2 regions of the Ralstonia edaphi genome follow, and region 2 is predicted to be linked to the other one. Evidence: riboswitches for the same ligand, from Rfam matches in the RefSeq annotation. Region 2 holds a riboswitch; the other holds the start of a gene.

Region 1 (21,302 bases), on a different contig from region 2:
GATGGGGTTGCGGATCGGTTGCGGATTCGACGGCCTGCGTGCCGCCGCCCAGTGCCGCATACAGGCCAACGCGGCTCGAGAGAAGCGCGCGACGCATTTGCACCAGTTGCTGCTGCGCGGCCAGCAGATCGCGCTGGGCGTCGAGCACCTCCAGGAACGTCGATGCTCCAGCGTCGAAACGCAGTTGCGACAGCCGCGCCCGTTCGGTCTGTGCGGCCAATGCGGCCTTTGCAATGTCGAGCTGTTCGGCCAGCCACCTGCGTGCCGACAGCGCGTCGGACACGTCGCGGAATGCGCCCTGCACCGTCTTTTCGTAGGCGGCCACGGCAAGGTCTCTGCGGGCTTCTGCCAGGTCGAGGTTGCTGCGCAGCTTCCCGCCTTCAAACAGCGGCAGGCTGATGCTGGGCGCAAACACCCAGGCGCGTGTGCCGGGTGCAAACAGATTGCCCAGTTCCGGGCCGACGGTGCCGTAAGCGCCCGTCAGCGCCACGCGCGGAAAGAACGCCGCCCGTGCCGCACCGATGCTGGCGTGCGCGGCCCGCAGCCGGTGCTCCGCAGCTGCAATGTCCGGGCGCTGCGTCAGGAGATCGGAAGGCAGACCGGCGCGCAGCTCGGCCAGCATGTGGCGCTCGTCAAGCGGCTCGGCAACAGGTGGCAAATCGATGGGCTTGCCGACAAGCACGGCCAGGCCGTGCGCCTGAACGTCGCGCGCCTGCCGCAGTTGCGTCAGCAGCGCCTGCGCCTGGGTCAGCAGGGTCTCGACCTGCGTTTGGTTCAATCGTGAAGTCGCCCCGACCGCCACCCGGCGCGAGAAGATGCGCAGTGTCTCGGTGCGGCTGTCCACGGTCTGCTGCGCCAGCGCGATGCGCTCGTCCAGTTCACGCAGGACCAGGTAGCTGTCGGCCACCTGTGCGATCAGCCCAAGCGCGACCGCGCGGCGCGCCGCGTCGGAGGCTACGTAGCTTTCCAGAGCGGCGTCGTTGAGGTTGCGCACGCGCCCCCAGAAATCGATCTCCCAGCTGGAGACACCGGCCCCCACCTGGTACTGGGTGACACGCATGGGCATGCCGAATGGGCTGACGTCCGCCGGAATGCTCAGGCGGCTAACGCCGGCCTGCGCGTCAAGGTGCGGAAAAGACTCCGAGCGCTGGATGCCAAACGCGGCACGCGCCTCTTCCACGCGCAGCACGGCAGTGCGCAAGTCACGGTTGTTCTCCAGCGCTTGCGCAATCAACGCCTGCAGGCGCGTGTCCGTAAAGTACGCCTGCCAGCCGGTGGCGGCGGCGGACAGGCCGTCCGTGCCGTCGTCGGTGTCGTAGTGCTGGGCCACAGGCAACGCGGGCGCCTCGTAAGGCGGCGCCATCGAGATGCAGGCCGACAGGGCCAGCACAGCGGCGGCGGCCATCGCGGCGGCGCGGGTGCCTGCGTAGCTGCCATGCTGCCGGCGTTGTTTCTCCACACGCATCTATTTCTCCAGCACGTAGGTGCCGGGCGCATCGGCCAATGGCGGGAATCCTGGAACGCCCATCTTCGGCGGCTTCACCACTGCGGAGCCCGAGGCATGTTCAACGAGCCATGCATGCCACGCCGGCCACCAAGAGCCGTCTGTGGCGGGTGCCGAGGCCAGCCAATCATCCGGCGCCGCCGATGTCTCGCCTGCATGGCGTGTCTGCATCTGGAAACGCCGATGCGAGTTGACGGGCGGGCTCACGATGCCGGCGTTATGGCCGCCGCTGGTCAACACGAACGTCAGCTCAGCCTCGGTCAGGTGATGCAGCTTGTAGACGGAGCGCCAGGGCGCCACGTGGTCGGTCAGCGTGCCCACCACGAAGATGGGCAAATCGATATCGTTGAGCGCCACCGGCTTGCCGTTGACGGGGTAGCGGCCCTCGCTCAGGTCGTCGTTCAGAAACAGGTGCCGCAGGTACTGGCTGTGCATGCGCGCGGGCATGCGCGTGGCATCGGCGTTCCAGGCCATCAGATCGTTCATGGGTGCGCGGTCTCCCAGCAGGTATTCGCCCACCAAGCGCGACCACAACAAGTCATACGAGCGAAGCATCTGGAAGGCTCCGGCCATCTGGCTGGCGCGCAGATAGCCGGTCTGCTCCATCTGCGCTTCAAGCAGGCTGACTTGGGCCTCGTCGATGAACAGGCCCAGTTCGCCCGGCTCACAAAAGTCTGTCTGGGCGGCAAAGAGCGTCATGGACGCCAGCCGCGCATCGCGATCGCGCGCCATGGCCGCTGCGGCAATCGCCAATAGCGTGCCCCCAAGGCAGTAGCCGGTCGCATGTACGCGCTGGCCCGGCACGATGGCATTGACGGCATCGAGCGCGGCAAAGACGCCGAGCTTCAGGTAGTCATCCATGTCGAGGTCGCGATCCGCCTCGTCAGGGTTCTTCCAGGAGATGCAGAACACGGTATGGCCCTGCTCGAGCAGATAGCGGATCAGCGAGTTCTGCGGCGACAGATCGAGGATGTAGTACTTCATGATCCAGGCCGGCACGATCAGGATGGGCTCGGCCTGCACCTTGCTCGTGGCTGGCGTGTACTGGATCAGCTCGATCAGGCGGTTGCGCAGGACCACCTTGCCGGGCGTGATGGCCACGTCGCGGCCCACCATAAAGCGTTCGGTACCGGCAGCGGGCGCGCCGCTCATGGAGCGCTCCACATCGTCAAGCGCATTGAGCGCGCCGCGCACGAGATTGGTGCCGTGCTGTTCAAAGGTCCGGCGCAGGACAATCGGGTTGGTCGCCAATTGGTTGCCCGGCGACATCATGTCGAGCCATTGCCGCGCAGCAAAGGCGACCACGTCCTCATGATGTTTGGCGACACCCCACACGCCGCGCGTCGCCGCCTCCCACCATTGTTCTGTCAAGAGGAAGGCCTGATGCAGCACGTTGAACGGCCACAAGCGCCACTCGTCGGCAGAGAAACGACGGTCGCGGGCCGGCGGCTGGACGCAAAGACACGCGTTCTGGGGCCCGGAAGCCATGCAGTTCCGGATGTAACCCTCGAGTTGTTGGGCCTGCGTCAGCGCCAAGCGGTACAGATCCAGCTGCTTGCCGGGAGAGACGGCCAGATGCAGCGCCCAGTCGAGCAGCGCCAGTTGCATCGATGCAAGCGACAGCGAATTGGAGGCGCGGGCAAGCGCAGCGTGAAACGGTAGGTCGATCTGCTCAGCAGTCAACGAAGACGGCACGGGGGCGGTGCGCATGGTCGGGGCGTCAAACGATTGCGAAATATGCAATCCATTAGATGCCAGGGGCTACCGCCCGGACTTGATGCACCTCAAACCGGGGCAAGAGGGCGGACTCTAGGTGGAGTCACAGAAACGACATCTGGGGGTGGCAATCCGGGCAGCAGGTCACTACCGCGCGCTATTCGGTAGGGGTCTCCGACCCGGGCCACCCCGTCGTCTACCGACGCGTCGGCTCGCCTCGCATATCTGCGGATCCGCCCGAGCCCGCGGCCGCGCCCGTTCCTGCCAAACCGTCGCTACCGCCGGATCCACGCGATCCGGCCGAGGTGCCGGCGCCCTCGGGGGCGGATGCTTTGGGCGCGGACGCCGACACTGTATTGGGATGCCGGGGCAGGGATTTTTTTGTCGCCTGAGGTGGAATCGCCGCTGCGGAAGCTGGCCGCGCAGGGTGTATCTTCCCGGGCTGCGCGAACGAAAGCCCGCTTCCCCATCCCAGCAAAACGAGCAAGCCAGCCGCTGCCCTCTTCTGCACTTTCCATACGTTGTCCATGCTCGGCCTCCGGTGCGTGCCGGTGTTTGAAGCAGCCGACATGCCACCGGTATCCATTCGCAGTCACGATTCTTGCTGCCCCGTCGGCTTTCAGCGTTTTGTTTCGCGCTGAGCCGCCATCGTCAACATCCCCGAAGACGGAGCCCGATATGCACGACGAATTTAAACCGGCCCGGCGCCGTTTGCTCAAGGCCCTGGGGATCACGCTACCCGCCTCGACCACCGTATTCGCTGGCGCGCAAAGCCCAGCGGCACGCACATCCGAGCACCTTCCGGGCATGACTGCCACGCCGGGGCCAAGCGCCACCTCCGGCGCAGCGGCGACTGAACCTGTGAGTCTTTTCTTCAATGCATACGAAAAAGCGGCGGTCGATGCGATCGTTGCGCGCCTGATTCCGGCAGACGAACTCGGGCCCGGTGCGAAAGAGGCTGGCGTCACGGTGTTCCTGGATCGACAACTGGCGGGCAGTTTCGGCAGCGGCGCGAACTTTTATCGCCATGGCCCCTTCCAGCAAGGCACACCGGAACAGGGCTATCAGCTGGCGCTCACGCCGGCGGAATGCTACCGCCTCGGTCTGGCGGCATTGGACCGCGTCTGTGCAAGCCGTTATGGCGGAAAGCGATTCGCCCAGCTCGATGCAGCAACGCAGGACGCGGTGCTTGGCGAGGCTGAGGCCGGGAAACTGCAGATGGACGGTGTGCCGAGCGCGGTGTTCTTCCAGACGCTGTTGGATGGCGCTGTCGAGGGCTATTTTTCCGACCCCATCTACGGCGGCAACCGCGACATGGTGGGCTGGAAGCTGGTCGGTTTTCCGGGCGCAATGGCCAGTTTTGCCAATGACATCGAGCGACACAACCAGCCCTACACGCGTGCGCCTGTTTCGATTGCCACGGCCCACGCGCACGACATGGCGACAGCGCCGCCGCGCTCGGAAGCACAACCGATTGCCTTCGTCGCGCTTGCAAGTAACGAGGTATGCCGCAGCCGCACGGGCGCCGATAACGGAGGCGGCGAATGAAGACATTGCCTCCCGTGGATGCCGTAATCATTGGCGGCGGCTGGACCGGCGCCATCATCGGCAAGGAGTTGGCGGCACATGGCTCGCGTGTGGTGGTGATGGAGCGTGGGCAGCCCCGCTGGCCGTCGCCCGATTTTCAGGCGCCGGCAATCCACGACGAACTGAAATACACGCGCCGGCATGCGCTGCACCAGGACACATCGACCGAGACCTTCACCTTCCGCAACCGCAGCGACCAGGTGGCCTTGCCGATGCGCCGCTGGCAGTTCGCCTATCCGGCCACGCATCTGGGCGGTGCCGGCAACCATTGGTCGGGCGCCTATTACCGGTTCGACCCGACCGACCTCAAGCTGCGCAGCCACTATCGCCAGCGCTATGGCGACCGCATCTTCGACGCCAACCTCACCGCCCAGGACTGGCCCCTCACCTACGACGAGCTGGAACCGTATTACGACCGATTCGACTACCTCATCGGCGCGTCGGGTTTTGCCGGCAACCTGAAGGGGCAGTTGCAACCGGGAGGCAACCCATTCGAGCCGTGGCGCTCGCGTCCGTATCCGAATCCGCCGATGAAGGTGCCGTTTGCATCGGCATTATTCGGCACGGCTGCAGCATCAATGGGATACCACCCCTACATCCAGCCCTCTGCGCTGTGCACGCGTCCGTACGTGAACACCGAGGGGCTGCCGATGAATGCATGCGTGTATTGCGGTTTCTGCTCCAACTTCGGCTGTGAGCATTTTGCGAAGGCGTCCCCGCAAATCTGTGTACTGCCGGCGGCGCTCAAGCTCAACACGTTCGAGTTGCGCACGAACGCCCACGTGCTGAAGGTCGAGCTGGACGAAGCGCGCAAGCATGCCCGGGGCGTGACCTATGCCGACGCCACGGGCCAGCAGTTCTTCCAGCCCGCAGAGATGGTGGTGCTATGTGCGTTCAGCGTTCAGAACGTGCGGCTGCTGCTCCTGTCCGGCATCGGCAAGCCTTACGACGCTGCCACGGGCCAAGGCGTGGTGGGCCGCAATTACACGCACCAGACAACGTCCGGCGTGAACCTGTTCTTCGACGAGAAGACGTGGCTCAACCCCTTCATGGGCGCCGGTGCTGCGGCGGTGACGATCGACGATTTCAGCGCCGACAACTTCGACCACGGCCCGCATGGCTTCGTGGGCGGCGGCTATATCCAGATCCAGGTGGTGAGCGGTGCGCCCATCGGATACCACCCGACCCCGCACGGCACACCGCAGTGGGGCAGCGCCTGGAAGCGCGCCGTGAAGCGCTATTACAACCATTCCGCGTCGATCACGATCACCGGCTCGGCCATGCCGACGCGCGGCGGCTATCTCGACCTGGACCCGACGTACCGCGACGTCTACGGCCTGCCGCTGCTGCGCATCACGTATGACTTTCCCGACAACGACATCCGCATGTCGGCCTTCCTCACCGACCGTGGGAACGCAATCGGCAAGGCCATGCAGGGTGTGGTGGCAACCGAGCCTGGCCCCCGCAAGCGGCCATACACGGCGACGAGCTATCAGTCGACACACCTTACGGGCGGCGCCGCGATCGGCGACGATCCGGCCACCAGTGTCGTCAACCGCTTCGGGCAATGCTGGGATGTGCCCAACGTGTTTGTCACCGGGGCCAGCCTCTTCCCGCAAAACTCCAACTACAACCCCACCGGTACCGTCGGTGCCACCGCGTATTGGATTGCCGACGCCATCAACGCGCGCTATCTGAAATCCCCCGGGAAGGGACTGGTATGACCGAAGACCGCCCGCCCTCTCGCCGCCTGCCGGTCGTTTTATGGCTGCTGCCGTTGCTCGGCATTGCGCTGCCGATCTGCGCGGTCTTCTATGACATGTTGTCGGATCGGGGCATCTCGTCATTTCGTGGGGCAAGCCAGGCGCAAAACCATGCGAAGCCGCTAGGGAACGTGGCGGAAACCGGCACGGCGGTCAGGCGCGCCACCGATTTCATTCCCAAGCCGACGGCATGGTCCGCCCTGCTGGCAAAGGCGCCGCAAGAGGACACCGCGCGCGCGCGGATCCTTGTCACGCAGGGCAGTGGCGCCGTGCCGCCTGCATGCGCGACCTGCCATGGGGCGAAGTCGGTGGCGCCGCAACCGTTTCCTGCGCTGGAGGGATTGCCGGCCGAGTACATCGTCAAGCAACTGCTCGATTACCGCAGCGGCGCGCGGCAATCGTCCGTCATGCGACCGGTCGCGCGCGAGTTGTCGGATAGCGATATCACAGCAGTCGCGCGGTACTACGCGGCGCAAGCGCGGCCGGGCACCGCAGCGCTATCCACGGATGGCGCCGCTGCGAGGCTGCATTGGTCGGGCGACAACGGGCGAGCCCTGCCCGCCTGCGCAGACTGCCACGGCGCTTCGGGGCGTGGCGGCGGCCCGGTCCTGCCACCGCTGACGGGGCAGCCCAAAGGCATGGTCGCTGCGCAGCTCAATGCGTTTCGCTCCGGCACGCGCGCCAACGACGACGACGGCGTCATGCGCGCTTTTGCACACCGCCTGACCGCTGCCGAGATCGAAGGCCTCGACAACTTCTATGCCGCAGCTTCCGCCCCGCAGGGCGGCGTCCGCAAGCCAGCGCAGTAGAAATCGACCTGCCACATCCCGTTCAGATGAGACGGAGCCGCTACTTGCCCCAAGGCGGGGCGTTTCCGTGGTACAACCGGCGCCAGCGTCTCATTCACTTCCTGCATTCAGATCGACATCGGCGCACTTGCGGCCCGATCCACCTGCCTCGCCACCGAGGCACAACGACACCTCCATTTAGAGAAAACCGTGTTCACTTGCATCAACCAGAGCTGCGGCACGCAGTGGCAGCTTTCCGACGTCGTCATCAAAGACGAGGGCCAAGGGCCGCTCTTCCGCTGTGCGCTATGCGGCGCACGCAACTATCTCAAACGCGTCGAAACCAAAGACGGCCGGGTCATCTACAAGCAAATCGAAGGCAAGCCGCTCAAGTGATCCAACGCAACGACATGACCATCGAACCGACCGCCGCGCCTTTCAGCACCCTGCCGCTCGCCCCTGCCGTGCTCGCCAACCTTGCGCAGCTTGGCTACACCGACATGACGCCGATCCAGGCCGCAAGCCTGCCGATCGCTCTTGCGGGCCACGACCTGATCGCACAGGCAAAAACCGGCAGCGGCAAAACCGCAGCGTTTGCGCTGGCCCTCCTCGCACGGCTCGACGCGCGGAGCTTCGACGTGCAGTCGATGGTGCTCTGCCCTACGCGCGAGCTGGCCGACCAGGTTGCGCAGGAGATCCGCCGCTTGGCGCGCGCCGAAGAAAACGTGAAGGTGCTGACGCTGTGCGGCGGCACACCGATGCGCCCGCAGGCGGCAAGCCTGGAGCACGGCGCGCACGTCATCGTCGGCACGCCGGGCCGCATCATGGACCATCTGGAGCGCGGCAATCTCGCGCTTGGTGCACTGAAGACGCTCGTGCTGGACGAAGCCGACCGCATGCTCGACATGGGCTTCTTTGACGACATCGCGACGGTCGTGCGGCAATGCCCGGCCGACCGGCAAACGCTGCTGTTCTCGGCGACGTACCCGGAAGGCATTGCCAAACTGAGCCAGCGGATCCTGCGCAACCCGAAAGAAGTAAAACTCCAAGAGCGCCACGACGACAGCAAGATTCGCCAGCGCTTCTACGAGGTGACCGACAGCCAGCGGCTGCATGCGGTCGGGCTGCTGCTCAAGCACTATCGACCGGTGAGCACGCTCGCGTTCTGCAACACGAAGCAGCAATGCCGCGACCTGCTCGACGTGTTGCGCGCGCAGGGCATTCACGCGCTTGCGCTGCACGGCGAACTCGAACAGCGCGAGCGGGATCAGGTGTTGATCCAGTTTGCGAACCGCAGTTGCTCGGTGCTGGTTGCAACCGACGTCGCCGCGCGCGGGCTCGATATCGCGCAACTCGAAGCGGTGATCAACGTTGACGTGACGCCCGATCCCGAAGTGCACGTGCACCGGATTGGCCGCACAGGCCGCGCCGACGAGAACGGCTGGGCGCTGAGCCTCGCCAGCATGGACGAGATGGGCCGCGTCGGCAATATCGAAGAGGCGATGGGCCGCGAGGTCGAATGGCACAAGCTCGACGAGCTTGATACCGGCAACGATGCGCCGCTGCTGCCGCCCATGGAAACGCTGCAGATTCTCGGCGGACGCAAGGAGAAGATCCGCCCCGGCGATGTGCTGGGCGCCTTGACCGGCGACGCTGGCTTTCGCGGCGACCAGATCGGCAAGATCAACGTGACGGAATTTTCGACCTACGTCGCGGTCGAGCGCGGCATCGCGCGCGACGCGCTGCGCAAGCTCAACGCCGGGACGGTGAAGGGCAAGAAGGTCAGGGTCCGGCTGATGGAGGAGTGACGCCCTCCCCTGCGCCGCCAGCGCCTCAACCCAGCATGGCAGCGGCAACACCCGCCGCCGCACACAACGCCACCACGATCAACGGTGGCGTTTTCCATCGCGCCAGCAGCAGGAACGCAATCACTGCGACGGCAACATCGCTCCATGACCGCACGGCGCTCGTCCAGACCGGCGTGTAAAGGGCAAACGCCAGCAATCCCACCACAGCGGCATTCACACCCGCAAGCAGCGCCGCCATGGAAGGACGCGCGCGCAACGCCTGCCAGTAAGGCAACGCCGCGATGACCAACAGCAGGCCCGGCAGAAAAATACCCACCGTGGCAAGCGCGGCGCCAGCCCAGTGATTGAGCCCCGGGCCGATCGTCCACCCCAGGAACGCGGCGAAGGTGAATAGCGGCCCGGGCACGGCCTGCGCGGCGCCGTAGCCGGCCAGGAAATCGTTTGACGCGACCCAGCCCGTTGCGACTGTCTGCTGCTCCAGCAGCGGAAGTACGACATGACCGCCCCCGAAAACCAACGCGCCCGAACGATAGAACGCGTCGAACACCTTCGCGGGCATCCACGAATGAAGATCCGTCATCAACGGAAGCCCAAACAGGAGCGCGCAGAACAGCACCAGGCTGACGACGCTGGCCATGTGAGACACGCGGAATGCGCCGTCCTGCCCTGCCTTCAAGCCAGCCGGCACCGGACGGGCCGATCGGCACAGCAACAGCCCCAGCACGGCGCCCAGCGCAATCACGACCAGTTGCGCGTAGACGGTCGTCAACGCACCAAGCACGGCAATGCTGATCACCGCGATGCCTGCGCGCTGCCAGTCGGGACAGAGCTTGCGCGCCATGTCCCACACGGCCTGCGCCACCACCGCAACGGCAACGAGCTTCAAACCGTGGATCAGGCCTGCGCCGACCGGGCCGCCCAGGCTCGGCGCGAGCATTGCAAAAGCCAGCAGCAACAGGACGGAAGGTAGCGTAAAGCCGCACCATGCCGCCAAACCGCCGCGCCATCCGGCCCGGAGCAAGCCGACGGAAAACCCGACTTGGCTGCTGGCAGGCCCCGGCAGAAACTGGCACAGCCCCACCAGATCGGTGAATGTTGCGTCGTCGAGCCAGCGCCGGCGCTCCACGAACTCACGGCGGAAGTAACCGATATGCGCGACGGGGCCGCCGAAGCTCGTGAGCCCCAGCTTGAGAAAAACCGCCAGCACTTCCATGGCAGAGCCCGCTTGATGTGTGCGGGACGGTGTGGCGGAAGCGGTCATCGGGGCGGGATATCGATGTTTGAGAAACGCGTATTAGAACATTGCCGCCATGGCTTGGAAGGCAACTAAAGTGGCAGGATAGGCATCGCCGTCACCGTCATCGGACTCTGCCGCGTATCCCATCATGCACTTTGCCCACACCATTGGCGCACAGCGCCATGTGTTCAACGATCTCAAGACGCTCCTGGCCAAAGCCAGTCCGGCGCGCTCCGGCGACTACCTGGCGGGCCTCGCCGCGGCCAGCGAGGGCGAACGCATGGCCGCACGGATGGCGTTGGCGGACGTGCCGCTGTCGGTCTTCCTCAACCAAGCGCTGGTGCCGTATGAAGACGACGAGGTCACGCGCCTGATTCTGGATCGGCACGACGCACAGGCCTTCGAGCCGATCGCCTCGCTCACCGTGGGCGAATTTCGCAACTGGCTGCTCCTGCACGAGACCGACAGCGCGACATTGACGAGCGTCGCCGCGGGCATCACGCCAGAAATGGCCGCCGCGGTCAGCAAGCTGATGCGCAATCAGGATCTGATCGCCGTGGCCCGCAAGTGCCGCGTGGTCACGCGCTTTCGCAACACCATCGGTTTGCCGGGCCGGTTGTCAGTCCGGCTGCAGCCCAATCACCCGACGGATGATCCCAAAGGCATTGCTGCGTCGGTCATCGATGGCCTCCTCTACGGCTGCGGCGACGCGACCATCGGCATCAACCCTGCCGGGGACAATCTCGGCGCCATCGTTTCGCTGCTGCAACTGGTGGATGAGCTGCGCAACCGCTACGCCATTCCCACGCAGTCGTGCGTGCTGACCCACGTGACGAACACGGTGCGCGCCATTGACCAGGGCGCCCCGGTCGACTTGGTATTCCAGTCGGTGGCTGGCAGCGAGCAAGCCAATGCGGGGTTCGGCATCAGCCTCGCATTGCTGGGCGAAGCCCATGACGCAGCGCAAAGCCTCTCGCGCGGCACGGTTGGCAACAACGTGATGTATTTCGAGACCGGCCAGGGCAGCGCGCTGTCGGCCAACGCGCACCACGGCGTCGATCAGCAAACGATGGAAGCGCGGGCCTATGCCGTAGCGCGGGCGTTCTCGCCCTTGCTGGTGAATACGGTCGTCGGCTTCATCGGCCCGGAGTATCTCTATGACGGCAAGCAGATCATCCGCGCCGGATTGGAAGACCACTTCTGCGGCAAGCTGATGGGCCTGCCGATGGGCTGCGACGTCTGCTACACCAACCACGCAGAGGCCGATCAGGACGACATGGATACACTGCTGACGCTGTTTGGCGTGGCGGGCGTCCAATTCATCATGGGCGTGCCGGGCGCTGACGACATCATGCTGAACTACCAGAGCACGTCGTTTCATGACGCGCTTTATCTGCGCGACACACTCGGCCTGCGGCCCGCACCGGAGTTCGAGGCGTGGCTGCAAGGCATGGGCATCGTCGATGCTGCCGGCCGCCTGCAAGACGCGACGGCGCGGCAACCGCTGCTGCAGTTGGCTCACGCGCTGTGAAATCCCTGAGGAAGCCGAACATGCCAAAACACACGCTGGGTCAGCTGAATCCGTGGACGCATCTGCGTGCCTTCACTGACGCCCGAATCGCGCTGGGCCGCGCCGGCAACAGCCAGACCACCGACGCCGTGCTCGCCTTTGGCGTGGCGCATGCCCAGGCGCGCGATGCCGTGCACCTGCCGCTCGATAGCGCCGCGGTGGCGGCAGTACTTGGGGAAGCGGGTTTCACGGCGGTGACGGCCCACAGTGCGGCCGCCGATCGCGCCCAGTATCTGCGCCGTCCCGACCTTGGCCGCCGCCTTGACGATGCGAGCCGCGCAAAACTCGGCGCGTTGCGGCCAGCACAGCCATTCGACGTTGTTTTCGTGATTGCAGACGGGCTCTCCGCATTGGCGGTGCAGAGCCATGCCGTGCCCCTGCTGTGCAGCGTGCGCGAGCGTCTGCCGTGCGACTGGTCGATCGGGCCCGTGGTTATCGCCGAGCAGTCCCGCGTTGCGCTGGGGGATGAGATCGGTGCGCTGCTGGGCGCGCGGCAGGTGGTGATGCTGATCGGTGAGCGACCGGGGCTGAGTTCGCCTGACAGCCTAGGCATTTACCTGACCTACGCGCCGCGTGTTGGCCGCTCCGATGCGGAGCGCAATTGCATTTCCAATGTGCGGCCGGCAGGCCTGACCTATGACCAGGCGGCGAGCCGGCTGGTGTTCCTGCTCAACGGCGCGTTGGCGCTCGGCCGCAGCGGCGTCGACCTGAAGGACGACACCCCACCCGTTTCTGCTGTTGCCTCGGGTACAGCCCGACTTGCCGAACGTCAGAACCCATGACACACTCCCTCCCGCTGCCCACACCGGCAGCACGCAGGCGCGGCTGACGTACCAACGACAGCTGCAACACGCCGCAGGAGAGACCGGGCCCAACGCGCATACGCGTAACGCCCGGCGCCGATGGAGCAACCACCCCGGAAACTCTCAGGCAAAAGGACTGTGGCGTCGACTGCGAATCTGGAGAGAGGCGTGCACGCGCGCGCCCACCGAAGGGGAAGGCGCCAGCGCTGCTGATGCCCAAGCTCTCAGGTCCCAAGACAGATGGGGTGAGCCGACCGGATCGTCCGGTCATGACATCACTCCATAGGGACCGCCATGACGCACATCGTCATCGTCGGCGCCGGCATATCTGGCGTCACTACCGCTTACACGCTTTCGCAACTCGGCTATCAGGTCACGGTGCTCGACCGCCACCTGTATCCGGCCATGGAAACCTCGTTCGCCAACGGCGGCCAGCTTTCCGCCAGCAACGCTGAAGTCTGGAACAGCACCGGCACGCTGCTCAAGGGCATCAAATGGATGCTGCGCAACGACGCTCCGCTGCTGCTCAACCCCAAGCCCTCGTGGCACAAGTATTCGTGGATCGGCGAGTTCGTCGCCAGCATCGCGCACTACCGCCGCAACACCATCGAAACCACCCGCATGGCCATCGAGGCACGCAAGCATCTGTTTGCGATGGCCGAACGGGAGCAGATCGATTTCGACCTGCAGAAGCGCGGCATCCTGCACGTCTATCACGACAAGGCCAGCTTTGCGGCAGCAGGCAAGGCCAACGCCCTGCTCGTCGCCGGCGGGCTTGAGCGCCACGCCGTGAGCCCCGAGGAGATTGCCGCCATTGAGCCGACGCTGCGCGGCAACTACTACGGCGGCTACTTCACCGCATCCGACGCCACGGGCGACATCCACAAGTTCACGCGTGGCCTGGCGCAGGCGTGTGAGAAGCGCGGCGTGCGGTTCATGCACGGCGTGGATGTGCGCGGTGTGGAAACCACCGAAAGCGGCGTGCGCCTGCTGTTGCAAACCACACTCGATGACCGCCTTTCCACCAGCTCGGCGAATGTCGTACAGGACCTTGCCGCAGATGCGATGGTCGTGTGCGCAGGCGTGGGCAGCCGGCATATCGCACAACTGGTGGGCGATCGCATCAACGTGTATCCGGTCAAGGGCTATTCGATCACGGTCCACCTGGACGACGATGCCAGCGTGCAAGGCGCGCCGTGGGTCAGCCTGCTCGATGAGAGCGCAAAGATCGTGACAAGCCGGCTGGGCGCGGGCCGCTTCCGCGTGGCCGGTACGGCAGAGTTCAATGGCTACAATCGCGACATCCGCGCCGACCGCATCGAACCGCTGGTGGCCTGGACGCGCCGCAACTTTGCGATTGGCACGTCGCGCGTGGTGCCATGGGCCGGCTTACGCCCGATGATGCCGGACATGATGCCGCGCGTCGGCCGTGGGCGGCACGCGCGCGTGTTCTACAACACGGGCCACGGGCATCTGGGCTGGACGCTGTCTGGCGCGACCGCTGCCATGGTGGGCGAGGTGATCTCGCGAGATTGCCCGCTGCATTGATCGCAGCATGAAAAAAAGCCCGCCGGAACACTGGCGGGCTTTTTTTCATTGCGGGAATGAACCAAGCGATCAGAACTTGTGCCGCACGCCCAGCATCACGCCCAACCGCGAGTTGTTGCCATACGTGTTGCCCGAATTGTTGAATGCGGCCGCGCTGTTCAGGGCAACCCAGGCGCCCTGCAGGCGGGTGTAGTCCACTTCGGCGTAGACGTCGGTGCGCTTGCTGAAGGCGTAGTCGAGCATGCCAGCGGTGGTCAGGCGCTTACCGCTGGCATCAAGATGTTTCATCCAGTCGTACTGCACGGTGCCGATGAAGCTCAGTGCGCCGGAGATCGGCACCTTTGCACCAACATAGGCGGCCTGGTTCTTGTAGTCGGCCACGTCGAGACGGCTGTTCGTATAGCCGAGGTACCACGTGGCAATCGACGTATCGAGCTTGCCGCCAAAACCCCAGACCGTCTGCTTGCTGGCCTGCGCTGCCGGCACCGCCCCGAAGAACGCCGATGACACATCGCGCGTGACCTGGTACACGGCGCCCACTTCAGCCGGCCCCATGCTGTAGACGATCGAGCCGGCGCCGGCCGAACTCTTGCTGAAGCTGCCAGCCGCCTCGCCAAACGTCCATGCGCCGGCAAGCTGCAGGCCGCCGAACGACTTGATGTATTTGACCGTGTTGTCGTAACGCAGGCCGGTGTAGTTGCCGCCTTGATAGCCGACGATGGAGTTGTTGGCGAACGCCATCGCCTCATACGAAGACAGCACTTCATGCGCCAGCGTGTATTGGCGTCCCAGGTACAGCTTGCCGTAGTCGCCCTCCAGGCCCACCACCGCGGTGCGCCCAAACAGACGTCCGCCCTGCTGGCTGCCGCCGGTATCGGGGAAGAAGCCCGATTCGAGGATGAACATGGCCTTGGTGCCGCCGCCCAGATCTTCGGTGCCGCGCAGGCCCCAGCGGCTGCCGGTCAGCACGCCGTCCATCATCTGCAGATTGCTGTTGCCTGCCGCGTTTTCGTGCGTGCTGTAGCGGATCGTGGTGTCGATCAGCCCATAGAGCGTGACACCGCTCGCGGTTTGCGCTGCCGCTGGCACGCTCGTGGCTCCGAGCACCAATGCGGCAATCATTGTCTTGTTCATGGCTCCCTTGTCTCCTCTTTGGTGTGATGGGTATGGATGTGCGACGGCTGTCCGGGCAACCGCGGTGTTGCGTGGATAGCGCGCACGGCCGCACAACCGTGAGCGCCAGAATTCTCGTGACTCAGTGGTCAGCCGCAGTGGTGGCGCCTCGGCTCAGTTGCGCCTGCACCGCCATGCGCACGGCGGCGTTTGCGGCGCCGTAGCCGAGGTAGCCGTTGCGCTGGACAAGCTCGAAGAAGAAGCGCTCGCGAAACGGTTCGGTGTAGGTGTGCAGAAAATCGCCGTGCGGGTCGCGGTCGTAGAGCAGGCCGTCGTCGTGCAGGCGCGTGACCAGTGCATCGTCGAGCCCGAGCCGGGCAGCGACGTCGTCGTAGTAGTTCTCCGGCACGTGCTGCAGACGTGCGGCACCGCGGTCGATGGCTTCAATGGTTTCGAACAGCCGCTCGGTGCGCAAGGCAATGTGATGCACGCCCGAGCCCGCGTAGGCGGCAATGAACCGGCCGGTGGCCGTACGCCCGCTTTCCGACACGCTGAGCGGAATCCGCACGTTGCGATCGGGGCTCACCATGGCCCGGCTCTTCACGAGACCGTACGGGTCGGCAATCTCCTGCATCGCTTCAGCGTGCATGCCAAAGATGGCGCGGTAGAACAGCACGAAGCTGTCGAGCCGATGCGCCGGCAGCGCCTGTGCAACGTGGTCGATCGATGCCCACCCTGCTGCCTCGTCCTGCACCTGCGGCAGCAAGACAAAATCGTTCTCGTAGATGCTGCGATCGGCTTGGCGATCGTCGATCAGATAGAGCAACGTGCCGTCCGGGGCGCGCAGCGCCGGAATGCTGCGCTCCCTCGGCCCGACCGGCCCGCGCCATTCCTGGGCGCACAACTCGCGCGCGCGTGCCATGGCGCGCTCGGCATCGTCCACCTTCAGGCCGATCGCACAGACAGAGGGCCCGTGCAACTCGAAATGCTCCGACGCCGCGCTGTCCTGCTCCATGTTCAGGATCACGTTGACGCGGCCTTGCCGATACAGGTCAACGGCCTTGGAGCGGTGGTGTCCGGCAAAGGCGAAACCCAGCGCGCGCAGGCGCGCTTCAAGCTCCCGGCCCGCCGCGGCATCCACCGCAAACTCCAGGAAATCCACGCCTTCAAACCGGGCCGCCGCCGGCAGCTCCGCACCGCCAGCTTCGGACTCCAGCCAGAGCAGCGAACGCATGCCGTCCAGCGCGGTCAGCCGCGCGGGCGCCGAGCGGAATTCGTCATTGAAGACTTCCAGTGACAGCGGCCCCGTATAGCCCGCGGCAAGCAAATCGCGCGCAAAGTCCGTCACCGCCAGATCGCCCTGCCCCGGGAAGTTGCGGTGATGCCGGCTCCAGGACAGCACGTCCATCGACAATTTCGGGGCATCCGCAAACTGCACAAAGAAGAGCTTGTCTGCCGGCACATCGCTGAGACCCTCCAGGGAGTCGCCCAGCGAGAGCGTATGGAAGCTGTCGAGAATCAGCCCCAGCGCAGGGTGGTCAGCCTGCCGTACGATCTGCCACGCCTGGCGCCAGGTTCGCGTGTGGCGCCCCCAGGCCAGGGCCTCATAACCTACGCGCAGCCCGCGCCGCGCCGCTGCGTCTGCCATCTGCCGCAGGTCGTCCGCCGCGCGCGCCGGATCGTCGATGGCGAACTCCTGCACGTTGCTGCAGACCAGCACCATCTCGACGCCCAGCTCGGTCATCACGTCGAACTTGCGCTCGGCGCGGGCGAGATTTCGGGCGAACAGCTCATGCGGCATGGCCTCGAAATCGCGGAACGGCTGGTACAGCAGGATCGCCAGCCCAAGGTCGGCCGCCATCTGCCGCACGCGGGCCGGGGAGCCGTCGAAGTTCAGCAGATCGTTTTCGAAGATCTCGATGCCATCAAAACCAGCTGCGGCCGCCGCTTCCAGCTTTTCAGGCAGCGTGCCGGACAGGCAGACGGTGGCAATGCATTTGGGATGGCGTGCTGCGCGGGGCGAATTCATGGCGATGCGTTGTCTGACGATGCCCGCAGCGTAGGTGGGCACACCCCGCGCTCACAAGCGGCATTCGCGCAACAGCGTGCGATGATCGTACAATCGTGCGCACATATCGCTCGTTTTTAGGGTTATCGCCATGACGAAGGAACCGCTGAACCGGCGCGACTGGATCGCCGGGCTGGAAAAAGGGCTCGCGATCCTGGAGGCGTTCGACCACGAGCACCCGAGGCTGACGCCCACGCAGGCCGCCGAGCTGACCGGCCTGACGCGCACCGCCGCGCGCCGCTACCTCCTGACGCTGGAGCATCTGGGCTATCTCACCAGCGAAGGGACGCTCTTCAGCCTGACGCCGCGCGTGCTGAAGGTGGGCTGGTCGTACTTCGATTCGGCGCGCCTGCCGCGCACGGTGCAGCCGTTCCTGCAGCAGGTGACGGCCGCCGTCGGCGAGGTGGCGTACCTGAGCGTGCTGGACGATTGGGAGCTCGTCTTCATCTCGCGCACCAGTACGAGCCGAGTCATGAGCACGGGCTTCGTGCTGGGTGCGCGCGTGCCGGCGCCGCTGGCCTCGGCCGGCGTAATGATGCTGGCCGCGCAACCCGAGCAGAAGGTCAAGGCGTGGCTGGAAACCTGTGTGCTGACGCCCTATACGCCCTACACGATCCTGCAGCGGGACCGCCTGTTCGATGAAATCCGCAAAGCTGCCCGGCAGGACTACGCCGTGGTCGAGCAGCAGCTGCAGATTGGTGTGCGCGGGGTCGCGGTACCGCTGCGCGATCGGCATGGCAACGTGATCGCCGCACTCAGCGTGAACATGCAAGTCGGTGAAGAAACCACGGAGCATGCATTGCAACGCGTGCTGCAGGTGCTGCAGGACACGGCCCTGTCGATCATGCGCGTGCTGTAGCCGGCCACGTCCCCCTCGTTATCCCGGAACGCCATGCTTTGACACAGGTACGGACTCGGAGAAACCCTTGAGTCGTACGTTATTCGCACCATGTTGTGCGATTATCGAACGAATGCAATCGGCAATTGCTTGTGCGCCGCCCCGCGGGCGGACTACGCTGCGTTGCGTGTACAGACGGCCCTTCATCGAACGAATCGCGCGAATTGCACGATAGGCCGCACAGATAAAACCCGGAGACCACCATGACCGCAGCCCCTGCCCACGAGCCCCTGGGCAAGCACCAGTCGAAAAAAGCCGCCGCCAGCGGCTGGATCGGCTCGGCGCTCGAGTACTACGACTTCTTCATCTACGCCACCGCAGCGGCGTTGATCTTCCCGCAGATTTTCTTCCCCAAGGGCGACCCCAAGACGGCCATCATCGCGTCGCTGGCGACGTACGGGGTGGGTTACATCGCGCGGCCCATCGGTGCATTCGTGCTCGGCCATCTGGGCGACACGCACGGGCGCAAGAGCGTGCTGCTCTGGTGCATGTTCCTGATGGGCTTTTCGACCATTGGCGTGGGCCTGCTGCCCACGTATGACCAAGTCGGCCTGTGGGCGCCGACACTGCTGGTGATCATGCGCCTGATCCAGGGCTTTGCCGTGGCTGGCGAAATCTCGGGCGCCAGCTCGATGATCCTGGAGCATGCACCTTTTGGCCGGCGCGGCTTCTACGCGAGCTTTACGCTGCAAGGTGTGCAGGCGGGCCAGATCCTGGCGGCCGCCGTGTTCCTGCCCCTTGCCCACTACATGCCTGCCGACCAGTTCAACGCCTGGGGCTGGCGCATTCCGTTCCTGCTGAGCTTCGTGGTCATCATCGCCGGCTACGTCATCCGCCGCGAAGTGCACGAAACCCCGGCCTTTACCGCTGAGCAGCAGCAACAAGGCCGCCCGCGCTCGCCCGTGATCGACGCTTTCAAATACAGCATGCCGGACATGCTGCGCGTGGTCTGCATGGCGCTGATGAACGTGATTCCGGTGGTGGCGACCATCTTTGGCGCAGCCTATGCCGTGCAGCCGGCGTACGGCATCGGCTTCGCCAAGGACATCTACCTGTGGATTCCGGTCGTGGGCAACATCGTTGCGGTGCTCGTCATTCCGTATGTTGGCGACCTGTCCGACCGCATTGGCCGCAAGCCGCCGATCGTGATCGGTTCGCTGCTCGCTGGCGTGCTCGCGTTTGCCTACCTGTACGCCATCAGCATCAAGAACGTGCCGTTCGCATTTGTCATGTCGATCCTGATGTGGGGCGTCGTCTATCAGGGCTACAACGCGGTCTTCCCGAGCTTCTATCCGGAACTGTTCCCGACGCGCACCCGTGTGTCGGCCATGGCGATTTCGCAGAACGTGGGCACGGCCATCACCGCCATGCTGCCGGCCCTCTTCACCGCCGTGGCCCCGCCGGGAGCCGCCAACATCTGGCTGACCGTGGGCGTCATTGCCTTTGGCGTAACGGTGATTTCCGCCGTGGCCGCCATGACCGCACGCGAGACGTATCGCATCCATATGGACGACCTGGGCCAGCCAGCCGCCCAACCCGTCGACAAGGCCGAATATGCCCGCCAGCGGGCCGGAGCCTTGGCCGCCTGAAACACGCTTCTCCTGAACCATGATTTCTGGAAAAACCACCCTCATCGCCCACATCGGCTACCCGACCGAGACATTCAAGTCGCCGATGATCTACAACCCCTGGTTCGAGCAAAAAGGCATCGATGCCGTTGTGGTGCCCATGGGGGTCAAGGCGGAGGACTACGCGCAGAGCTTCGAATCGATCTGCCGTTTCACCAACCTGCGCGGTGCCCTCATCACCATGCCGCACAAGGTGACGACGGTGGATCTGGTCGATGAAGTCACGCCCGCCGTGCGTATTGCGGGCGCCTGCAATGCGGTCCTCAAGCGCGATGACGGCACGTTGCTGGGCGACCAGTTCGACGGTGCCGGCTTCGTGCGCGGCGTGCAGCGCAAGGGACGCCAGCTCGAAGGCGCGCGTGTGCTGCTCTCGGGAGCCGGTGGTGTCGGCTCGGCGATTGCGGCGTCGTTGGCCGCTGCGGGGGTGGGCGAGCTGGCCCTGTATGACACCCGCGCAGAATCGGCTGAATCGCTGGGCCGACGTCTGCGCGAGCACTACCCCGCGCTGGTGGTGCGTACCGGTTCGAATGATCCGGACGGCTTCGATGTGGTCGTCAACGCCACGCCAGTCGGCATGAAGGAAGACGATCCACTGCCCTTCGACGTGGCCCGCATCGCGCCGAGCTGCTTTGTCGGCGAGGTCGTCATGAAATCCGAGTACACGCCGCTGCTGCGTGCGGCGCTCGACAAGGGTTGCGACGTCCAGGTCGGCACCGACATGCTGTTCGAGATGATTCCCGCGTATCTGGAGTTCTTCGGCTTCGGCACCGCCACCGCAGATGAACTGCGGCGCAGCGCCGCCATCGCCTACTGACCCGATGACGCGTCGCCCTCTGAGCTTTGCCCTGCTGCTGCCGCTATTGCTATCGGCGCAGCCGGTCGCGACCGACAGTTACCTCCCCGCCCTGCCAGCCATTGCGCAGACGCTGGGATCGGCCAGCACGAGCCTCACGGTCTTCGCGCTGGCCTTTGGCATTGGGCAGCTGCCGATGGGAAGCCTGGCAGATCGGTTTGGCCGGCGTCAGGTGCTGCTGATCGGGCTCGCGTGCTATGCCATGGGTGCGCTGGCCGGCGCGCTGGCGACAACCGCCTCCATGTTGACCGCCGCACGCGCCGTACAAGGTTTCTCGATGGCCGCCATCCTGGTGTGCGCGCGCGCTGCCGTACGCGACCTGCACCCCGCACGCGATGGTCCGCACGTCATGGCGCGTGGTCTGACGGGGCTGGGCTTCGTGGCGTTGATGGCACCGATCATCGGCGCCTTTGTCGCG
Region 2 (8,869 bases):
AACCGCCGCTCTTCTTCGATCTTCTCGTCGGTCAGGTCGTCGTCTTCACGACAATGCGGCAGGATGCCTTCCTCCACACCCACCAGAAACACGTGCGGATACTCCAGCCCCTTGCTCGCATGCAGCGTGGACAGGCGCACCGCATCCGGATCCTCTTCCTTGCCTTCGAGCATGCTGATCAGCGCGATGGTCTGCGTGAGTTCCAGCAGGTTCTTGCCGGTGTCCATCAGGCCATCGGCGTTGTCGAAACCGGTGGCCTCTTTGTCGTCACCTTCGTCGTCATCCTTCTCCGGCTTGGTGCCCTTGCGCTTGAGCCAGTCGAGAAACTCCAGCACGTTGGTCCACTTGTTCTGCGCCTGGCGCTCGTCGTAGGTGTCGTACAGGTAGGCCTCGTAGTGGATGCCTTCCATCATCTCGTCGAGCAGCGTGGCGGCGGGCTCCTTGGCGGCGCGGTCCGAGAGCCGCACGATGAATTCGCAGAACACCCGCAGCGGCTCCAGCTGGCGCGGCGCGAGTTGCGCTTCGATGCCGCCCATCATCGCCGCCTCGAACAGCGACACCTTGGCCTGTCCCGCGAATGCGCCCAGCACTTCCAGCGTCGCATTGCCCACGCCGCGCTTGGGCGTGGTGATGGCGCGAATGAACGCAGGATCATCATCCGCATTGGCAATCAGCCGCAGATACGCGCACAGATCCTTAATCTCCGCCTTGTCGAAAAAGCTCTGCCCTCCCGAGAGCACATACGGAATGCGCTCTCGGCGCAGGATCTGCTCGAACAGGCGCGCCTGAAAGTTGCCGCGATACAGGATCGCGTAATCGCGAAACTGCGCGCGGCGCTCGAACTTGTGGGCGGACAGCTTGAAGACGACGCTTTCGGCTTCGTGTTCTTCGTCATTCGCGCTGGTCACGTTGATGGCATCGCCCATGCCGTGCTCGCTCCACAGCGTCTTCTCGAACAGCTTCGGGTTCTGCGCGATGACTGCGTTCGCGGCGTTCAGGATGCGCACGGTGGAGCGGTAGTTCTGCTCCAGCTTGATCACCTTCAGGTTCGGGAAATCCGTCTGCAGCAGCTTGAGGTTGTCGAGCGTCGCGCCGCGCCAGCCGTAGATGGCCTGGTCGTCGTCGCCCACCGCCGTGAAGGCCGGCGCCCGCAGGTGCGAACCGCCCGCGAGCAGCTTCAGCAGCTGATACTGGCAGGCGTTGGTGTCCTGGTATTCATCGACGAGGAAGTAACGCAGGCGGTTCTGCCACTTCAGGCGCACGTCTTCATTGCGCGCGAACAGCTCGGCGGGAATGCGGATGAGGTCGTCAAAATCCACCGCCTGATACGCATGCAGCGTCGCGACGTAGTTGCGGTAGACGAGCGCAGCCTGGTGGTCGTCGACGTTGTTGTTGGCGAGCGCCTCGGCAATCGCGGTGTCCGGATCGACGAGACCGTTCTTCCACAGCGAGATCGTGCTCTGCACGCGGCGGATCAGCTGCTTGTCGGTCGTCGCGAGTTGCTCTTGGATCATGCCGAAGCAATCGTCGGAATCCATGATCGAGAAACGCGGCTTGAGGCCGACGTGTTCAGCCTCGGCGCGCAATATCTGCACGCCAAGGGAGTGGAACGTACAGACCGTCAACTGCTTGATGGGAATGCGCTTGCCGTCTTCGCGTGTCTTGCCGTCCATCAGCTTGGCCACGCGCTCCTGCATTTCCTTGGCCGCCTTGTTGGTAAACGTAACGGCGGCGATGTGCTTGGGCTCGAAGCCCTTGTCGAGGATCAGGTGCGCGATCTTCTGCGTGATCACGCGCGTCTTGCCCGAGCCCGCCCCCGCGAGCACCAGGCATGGGCCGTCGAGGTAGTGCACAGCTTCGGATTGGGCTGCATTGAGCCCGTGGGCGAGACCGGAAGACATGGGGACAGGCGGAAGAAAAAGCAGGCGGGAACGACAGCGGAGGGCGATGGTAGCACGGCGCTTTTGCGTCGATTGAGCAGATGGCAAACCCTTCACCGGGGCGCCAGCGGAGGTGCCCGATACCGCACCGTATGCGTTTGCGCCCCTCCCTTTTCGCAGGGGCGTTACATCGCTTACGCGCCGTTACACGAACGCCGTACACGGCGCTCCTCAGCACGCCGTTATGGACGGGACAGCGGCTGAATCGGTCGGCCGCTCATCGGAGAACGCACCATGAACCGCATCGTCAAAGCCCTGGCCATCAGCGCCGTCGCCCTGTCTGCCACCACGGGCGCCTTCGCCCAGACGCAATGGCAAAAGGACCACCCGCGCCGCGCCGAGGTCAACCACCGCCTCGCCAACCAGAACAAGCGCATCCACAACGAAGTGAAGGAAGGCGAAATCACCAAGAGCCAGGCGCGCCAGCTGCACAAGGAAGACCGCCAGATTCGCCAGGAAGAGCGTGACATGGCCGCCCAAAACGGTGGGCACATCACCAAACAGGAACAGCGCACGCTGAACCAGCAGGAAAACCAAGTCAGCCGCCAAATCGGCAAGTAAGTCAAAGCAAGAGCAGCCACACCCGCACTCCGACCACACCCGAACAAGGCGCTCCCGCCCGCGCCCCGACGGTGTGGCCGTTGTCTTTGGCCTTTGACGTTCCTGCCCTAGATGGCGCCTTGAATTTCTGTTGCAGGGAGGAAAAAGGAAGGGAAACTGTCTGAGCGAAGCGAGTTTTTCCCTTCCCCTCCCTGCGACATAAATTCAAGGAGTCTTCCGCCATCTCGGGCGCGCCTTTCTTTTGCTTACTTTTCTTTGGCAAGACAAAGAAAAGTAAGTCGGTCCCGGCAGGGAACGAAAGGGGGATGGACCACAAGCACAAAAAATCCAGCCCTCCCCCCAACCCGAAACCGCCAAGTCCACCCCAATTGACAATCCCATCCCCCTTCCGTAAATTCCGCCCATCCATCCGGGAGAGCGTGCCCGCCGTACACGGCAAGGCGCCGCCGAAGGGGTAGCACCCGAAAACTCTCAGGCATCCAGGACCGGGCGGATCGGCGGACATGCGTCCGACCGCACTCTGGAGAGCTGGCGCCGCACGACCACTGCGGGCGCCCACCGAAGGGGCTCACGAACGGCGCGCACCGCTATGCGCACCGCTTCGCAATCTCTCAGGTACCAAGGACAGAGGGGCCATCTGCGCAGCTTGTTGATCTTCATGGCGTCACCATGAGGGATCAGGCTGCGCGGGTGGCCTTTTTGCTTTTCTGGTTCCCGATCCATGCGCCGCGCCCAAGCCACGGCGGCGCACTCAGCCGAGAGATTCCATGACGCTCCAACACACGCCGCTCAATGCCATCCACCGCTCGCTGGGCGCCCGCATGGTCGACTTTGGCGGCTGGGACATGCCCGTCAACTACGGCTCCCAGATCGAAGAGCACCACGCCGTGCGCCAAGATGCCGGCATCTTCGACGTCTCGCATATGTGCGTGGTCGACCTCACCGGCGCGCGCGTGCGCGATTTCCTGCGTGGGCTGCTCGCCAACAACGTCGACAAGCTGCAGACGCCCGGCAAGGCGCTCTACAGCTGCATGCTGAACCCCAAGGGCGGCGTGATCGACGACCTGATCGTCTACTTCTTCCGCGAAGACTGGTTCCGCCTGGTGGTCAACGCCGGCACGGCACCGACCGACCTGGAGTGGATCGTCGCGCAGAACGCCGCCGCCGGCACCGACGTGACCATCACGCCGCGCCGCTCCGACAACAATGCGGGCGCCGAGCCGCTGGGCATCCTGGCCGTGCAGGGCCCGAACGCGCGCGCCAAGACCTACGCCGCGCTGCCCGGCACGCAGGCCGTGGGCGATGCGCTCAAGCCGTTCAACGCGGGCTTCGTCACCGTGGAAAACGTAGGCGAGGTCATGGTCGCCCGCACCGGCTACACCGGTGAAGACGGTTTCGAACTCGTCGTGCCGGCCTCGCAGATCGCGGGCGTCTGGGAGCGCCTGCTGCAGGCCGGCGTGCGCCCGGCAGGCCTGGGCGCGCGTGACACGCTGCGCCTGGAAGCCGGCATGAATCTCTACGGCCAGGACATGGACGAGCATGTTTCCCCGCTCGACGCCGGCCTCGCCTGGACGGTCGACCTGCAAAGCGAACGCGACTTCACCGGCAAGGCCGCGCTGCAAGCCGGCGGCCAGCGCGAGCAGTTCGTCGGCCTGATCCTGCGCGACAAGGGCGGCGTGCTGCGCGCCCACCAGAAAGTCATCACCGCCGCCGGTGACGGCGAGATCACCAGCGGCACGTTCAGCCCGAGCCTGTCGCTGTCCATCGCACTGGCGCGCCTGCCCAAGGACGTGGCCATCGGCACCGACGTACAGGTCGAAATTCGCGACCGCAAGTTGACCGCGACTGTGGTTAAACTGCCGTTCGTGCGCAATGGCAAGGCGCTGGTCAGCTGAACATCGAATCTGCATTCCCAAATACCCATCTTCCGGAGAAACCTTTCATGAGCAACGTCCCCGCCGATCTGAAGTACACCGAACACGACGAGTGGATCCGCGTTGAAGCCGACGGCACGCTGACCATCGGCATCACCGACTTCGCGCAGGACGCGCTGGGCGACATCGTCTTCCTGGAGCTGCCGGAAGCCGGTCGCGCCGTTGCCAAGGACGAAGCGATTGCCGTGGTCGAATCGGTCAAGGCTGCCTCCGACATCTACGCCCCCGTCTCGGGCGAGATCATCGCCAACAACGCCGACGCAGCCGGCGCACCGGAATCCGTGAACGCAGGCGCCTACGACGCCTGGCTGTTCAAGATCAAGCCGACCAACGCCGACGACGTGAACGCCCTGATGTCGGCTGCTGATTACGAAGCCAAGATCGGCTAAGCCGGTCACCCCAAGCCGATGTGCCTGACCCGCACATTGGCGCTTTGCCTGAATTTCGAGCCCTTGCCATGAACGCTCCGCACCCCGCTTCCTCGGCGCTTGCCGCCGAACGCCCGACGTTGGCTGACCTGGAGGCGCGCGACGCCTTCGCGCACCGCCACATCGGCCCGTCTGCCGACGAGCAGACCGCCATGCTCGGCACGCTCGGCTACACCAGCCGCGCCGCGCTGATCGACGCCGTGATCCCACCGGCCATCCGCCGCCAGGACGGCATGCCGCTGGGCGAATTCACGCAGCCCCTGACCGAAGAAGCGGCCCTCGCCAAGCTGCGCGGCATCGCCGGGCAGAACCGCGTGGTCAAGAGCCTGATCGGCCAGGGCTATTACGGCACGCACACGCCGGGCGTCATCCTGCGCAACATCCTCGAAAACCCCGCCTGGTACACGGCCTACACGCCGTATCAGCCGGAAATCTCGCAGGGCCGTCTGGAAGCGATGCTGAATTTCCAGCAGATGGTGATCGACCTGACGGCGATGGACATCGCCAATGCGTCGATGCTGGACGAAGCGACCGCCGCGGCTGAAGCCATGACGCTGCTGCAGCGCATCGGCAAGTCGAAGTCGACCGTGTTCTTCGTGGCAGACGACGTGCTGCCGCAAACGCTGGAAGTCGTGCGCACCCGCGCCGAGCCGATCGGCGTGCAAGTGGTGACCGGGCCGGCGGCCGACGCTGCCAAGCACGACGCGTTCGGTGTGCTGCTGCAATACCCGGGCGCCAACGGTGCGCTGCTGGGCGATCTGGCGACCTACCAGGCGCTGACGGACGCCGTGCACGCCGCCGGCGGCCTGGTGGTTGCCGCGGCTGACCTGCTGGCGCTCACGCTGCTGGCCGCGCCGGGCGAATGGGGCGCCGACGTGGTGATCGGCAACACGCAACGCTTTGGCGTGCCGTTCGGTTTCGGCGGCCCGCACGCCGGCTACATGGCCGTGCGCGATGCGTTCAAGCGCTCGATGCCGGGCCGACTGGTCGGCGTGACGATCGATGCGCAAGGCAACCCGGCCTACCGCCTCGCGCTGCAAACGCGCGAGCAGCACATCCGCCGCGAGAAGGCCACCTCGAACATCTGTACCGCGCAGGTGCTGCTGGGCGTGATGGCGTCGATGTACGCCGTCTACCACGGCCCGCAAGGCCTGAAGCGCATCGCCCAGCGCGTGCACCGCCTGACCGCCACGCTGGCCGCCGGCCTGCGCGCGATCGGCTACACGCTGGAAGCCGATGCCTTCTTCGACACGCTGACCGTCGCCACCGGCCCGCGCACCGCCAACCTGCACATCGCTGCGCAGGCGCGCGGCATCAACCTGCGCCAGATCGACGACGCGCGACTGGGCATCTCGCTGGACGAGACCGTCACGCGCGCCGATGTCGTGGCGCTGTGGGAAGTCTTCGCGCATGCCGCCCACGCGAGCGCGCCGGACTTCGACCAGACCGAAGCGGGCGTCGCCGATGCGTATCCGGCCTCGCTCATCCGCCAGAGCGCGTACCTGACGCACCCGGTGTTCAACGCGCACCACTCCGAGCACGAAATGCTGCGCTACCTGCGCAGTCTCGCCGACAAGGATCTCGCGCTCGACCGCACGATGATCCCGCTGGGCTCGTGCACGATGAAGCTCAACGCCACCGCAGAAATGCTGCCGGTGACGTGGCCCGAGTTTTCGAACATCCACCCGTTCGCGCCCGCCGACCAGACTGTCGGCTACCGCGAGATGATCGACCAGCTCGAGCAGATGCTGTGCGCCGCCACCGGCTACGCCGCCGTGAGCCTGCAGCCGAATGCCGGCTCGCAGGGCGAATACGCCGGTCTGCTGATCATCCACGCCTACCACGCCAGCCGTGGCGAAGCGCACCGCAACGTGTGCCTGATCCCGTCGTCGGCGCACGGTACGAACCCCGCATCGGCGCAGATGGCCGGCATGCAGGTGGTCGTCGTGGCCTGCGATGAGCGCGGCAACGTCGATCTGGCCGACCTGGAGAAGAAGGCGGCCGAACACAGCAAGAACCTCGCGGCGATCATGATCACCTACCCGTCCACGCACGGCGTGTTCGAGGAAGGCGTGAAGCGCGTCTGCGAAATCGTGCACAGCCACGGCGGCCAGGTGTACGTGGACGGCGCCAACATGAACGCCATGGTCGGCACCGCCGCGCCGGGCCACTTCGGCGGCGACGTCTCGCACCTGAACCTGCACAAGACGTTCTGCATTCCGCACGGCGGCGGCGGCCCGGGCGTTGGTCCGGTGGCCGTGGGTGCGCACCTCGCGCCGTTCCTCCCGGGGCGCGCGGCTTCCGGTGAAGACGCGAGCAAAAACATCGGTAACGTGTCGGCGTCGGCGTTCGGCTCGGCGTCGATCCTGCCGATCTCGTGGATGTACATCGCGATGATGGGCGCCGCGGGCCTGACCGCCGCCACCGAGACGGCCATCCTGTCGGCCAACTACGTGGCCAAGCGTCTCGCGCCGTACTACCCGGTGCTGTACACGGGCGCGCACGGCCTGGTGGCCCACGAGTGCATTCTCGACATCCGTCCGCTGCAGAAGGAATCGGGCATCAGCAACGAAGACATCGCCAAGCGGCTGATGGACTTCGGCTTCCACGCACCGACGATGAGCTTCCCGGTGCCGGGCACGCTGATGATCGAGCCGACCGAAAGCGAGCCGAAGGTGGAACTCGACCGCTTCATCGACGCGATGATCGCCATCCGCGGCGAAGTCGACAAGGTGATCTCGGGCGAATTCGACCGCGAAGACAATCCGCTCAAGCACGCGCCGCACACCGCAGCCGTGGTGATGGCCGATGACTGGTCGCACAAGTACACGCGTGAGCAGGCCGCCTACCCGGTGGCATCGCTGCGCGCACGCAAGTACTGGCCGCCGGTTGGCCGCGCCGACAACGTCTACGGCGACCGCAACCTGTTCTGCGCCTGCGTGCCGATGAGCGAGTACGCGCAAGACTAAAGCCGGCGACCCAGCGCGATTGCCATCGCGCCGCGCCTCAGGCGGCCGCCTCGCACCACGGGGCGGCCGTTTGCGTCTGAACAACCCGAACGCGGGCGGCCACAAGCCGACTCGCCCCTTTTGCAAAACGCCCCCCGGAGCCTTACCCCATGGCTGTTTCTGTTTTCGACCTCTTCAAGATCGGCATCGGCCCGTCCAGCTCGCACACCGTCGGGCCGATGCGCGCCGCGCTGATGTTCGCCTCGGGCCTCGAAGCCGACGGCCTGATGCCGCAAGTCGCCAGCGTGCGCGTCGAGTTGTACGGCTCGCTCGGCGCCACCGGCAAGGGCCACGGCACCGATCGCGGCGTCATCCTCGGGCTGATGGGCGAGGCGCCGGACACCATCGACCCCGACACCATCGAAGACAAGCTGGCGGCGCTGCGCGCCTCGCAGTCGCTGTCGCTGCTGGGCCGCCACCCGGTGCGCTTCACCGAGAAGGAGCACATCGCCTTCTATCGCCGCGAGGCGATGGCCGAGCACCCGAACGGCATGAAGTTCCATGCCTTCGATGCGGCCGGCGAGCGGCTGCGCGAGGCGCGCTACCTGTCGGTGGGCGGCGGCTTTGTCGTCACGGCCGGTGCGCCGAATACGCAAGTGCTGGCCGCGCACGACCAGTTGCCGCATCCGTTCCGCAGCGGCAAGGAATTGCTGGCGATGTGCGAATCGACGGGCAAGTCCATTGCCCGCCTGATGCTCGAAAACGAATTGACGTGGCGCACCGAAGCCGAAGTGCGCGCCGGCCTGCTCAACATCTGGCACGTGATGCAGGCGTGCGTGTCGCGCGGCTGCCGCACCGAAGGCGAACTGCCGGGCCCGTTCCACGTGCGTCGCCGCGCGGCGGAGCTGTATTCGCGGCTCACGGTGCAGGCCGAACGCACGCTATCCGATCCGCTGTCGGTGATCGACTGGGTGAACCTGTATGCGATTGCCGTGAACGAAGAGAACGCCGCGGGCGGGCGCGTCGTCACGGCGCCGACCAACGGCGCAGCCGGGATC

Evidence for each region. A riboswitch is a leader RNA that binds a small molecule or an ion and turns the genes downstream of it on or off. The one in region 2 is predicted to bind glycine.
Region 1: it holds a riboswitch for glycine, as region 2 does, so the genes downstream of both, R2669_RS01170 (D-amino acid dehydrogenase) here and gcvT (glycine cleavage system aminomethyltransferase GcvT) in region 2, are expected to answer to the same signal.

Annotation. Positions count from the first base shown of each region.
Region 1 covers NZ_CATWHI010000001.1:235,281-256,582, forward strand. Annotated here, with positions in the region: gene R2669_RS01120 (efflux transporter outer membrane subunit) at 1-1,465, opposite strand, end outside; gene R2669_RS01125 (PHA/PHB synthase family protein) at 1,466-3,214, opposite strand; gene R2669_RS01130 (gluconate 2-dehydrogenase subunit 3 family protein) at 3,899-4,768, shown strand; gene R2669_RS01135 (GMC family oxidoreductase) at 4,765-6,531, shown strand; gene R2669_RS01140 (c-type cytochrome) at 6,528-7,379, shown strand; gene R2669_RS01145 (hypothetical protein) at 7,569-7,754, shown strand; gene dbpA (ATP-dependent RNA helicase DbpA) at 7,769-9,166, shown strand; gene chrA (chromate efflux transporter) at 9,192-10,427, opposite strand; gene R2669_RS01160 (ethanolamine ammonia-lyase subunit EutB) at 10,552-11,934, shown strand; gene eutC (ethanolamine ammonia-lyase subunit EutC) at 11,955-12,755, shown strand; glycine riboswitch at 12,820-12,925, shown strand; gene R2669_RS01170 (D-amino acid dehydrogenase) at 13,071-14,324, shown strand; gene R2669_RS01175 (porin) at 14,394-15,458, opposite strand; gene R2669_RS01180 (bifunctional sugar phosphate isomerase/epimerase/4-hydroxyphenylpyruvate dioxygenase family protein) at 15,580-17,466, opposite strand; gene R2669_RS01185 (IclR family transcriptional regulator domain-containing protein) at 17,597-18,364, shown strand; gene R2669_RS01190 (MFS transporter) at 18,607-19,992, shown strand; gene R2669_RS01195 (shikimate dehydrogenase family protein) at 20,012-20,845, shown strand; gene R2669_RS01200 (MFS transporter) at 20,850-21,302, shown strand, end outside.
Region 2 covers NZ_CATWHI010000014.1:331-9,199, forward strand. Annotated here, with positions in the region: gene R2669_RS24740 (UvrD-helicase domain-containing protein) at 1-1,901, opposite strand, end outside; gene R2669_RS24745 (hypothetical protein) at 2,175-2,501, shown strand; glycine riboswitch at 2,902-2,999, shown strand; glycine riboswitch at 3,012-3,139, shown strand; gene gcvT (glycine cleavage system aminomethyltransferase GcvT) at 3,269-4,396, shown strand; gene gcvH (glycine cleavage system protein GcvH) at 4,444-4,824, shown strand; gene gcvP (aminomethyl-transferring glycine dehydrogenase) at 4,893-7,832, shown strand; gene R2669_RS24765 (L-serine ammonia-lyase) at 7,982-8,869, shown strand, end outside.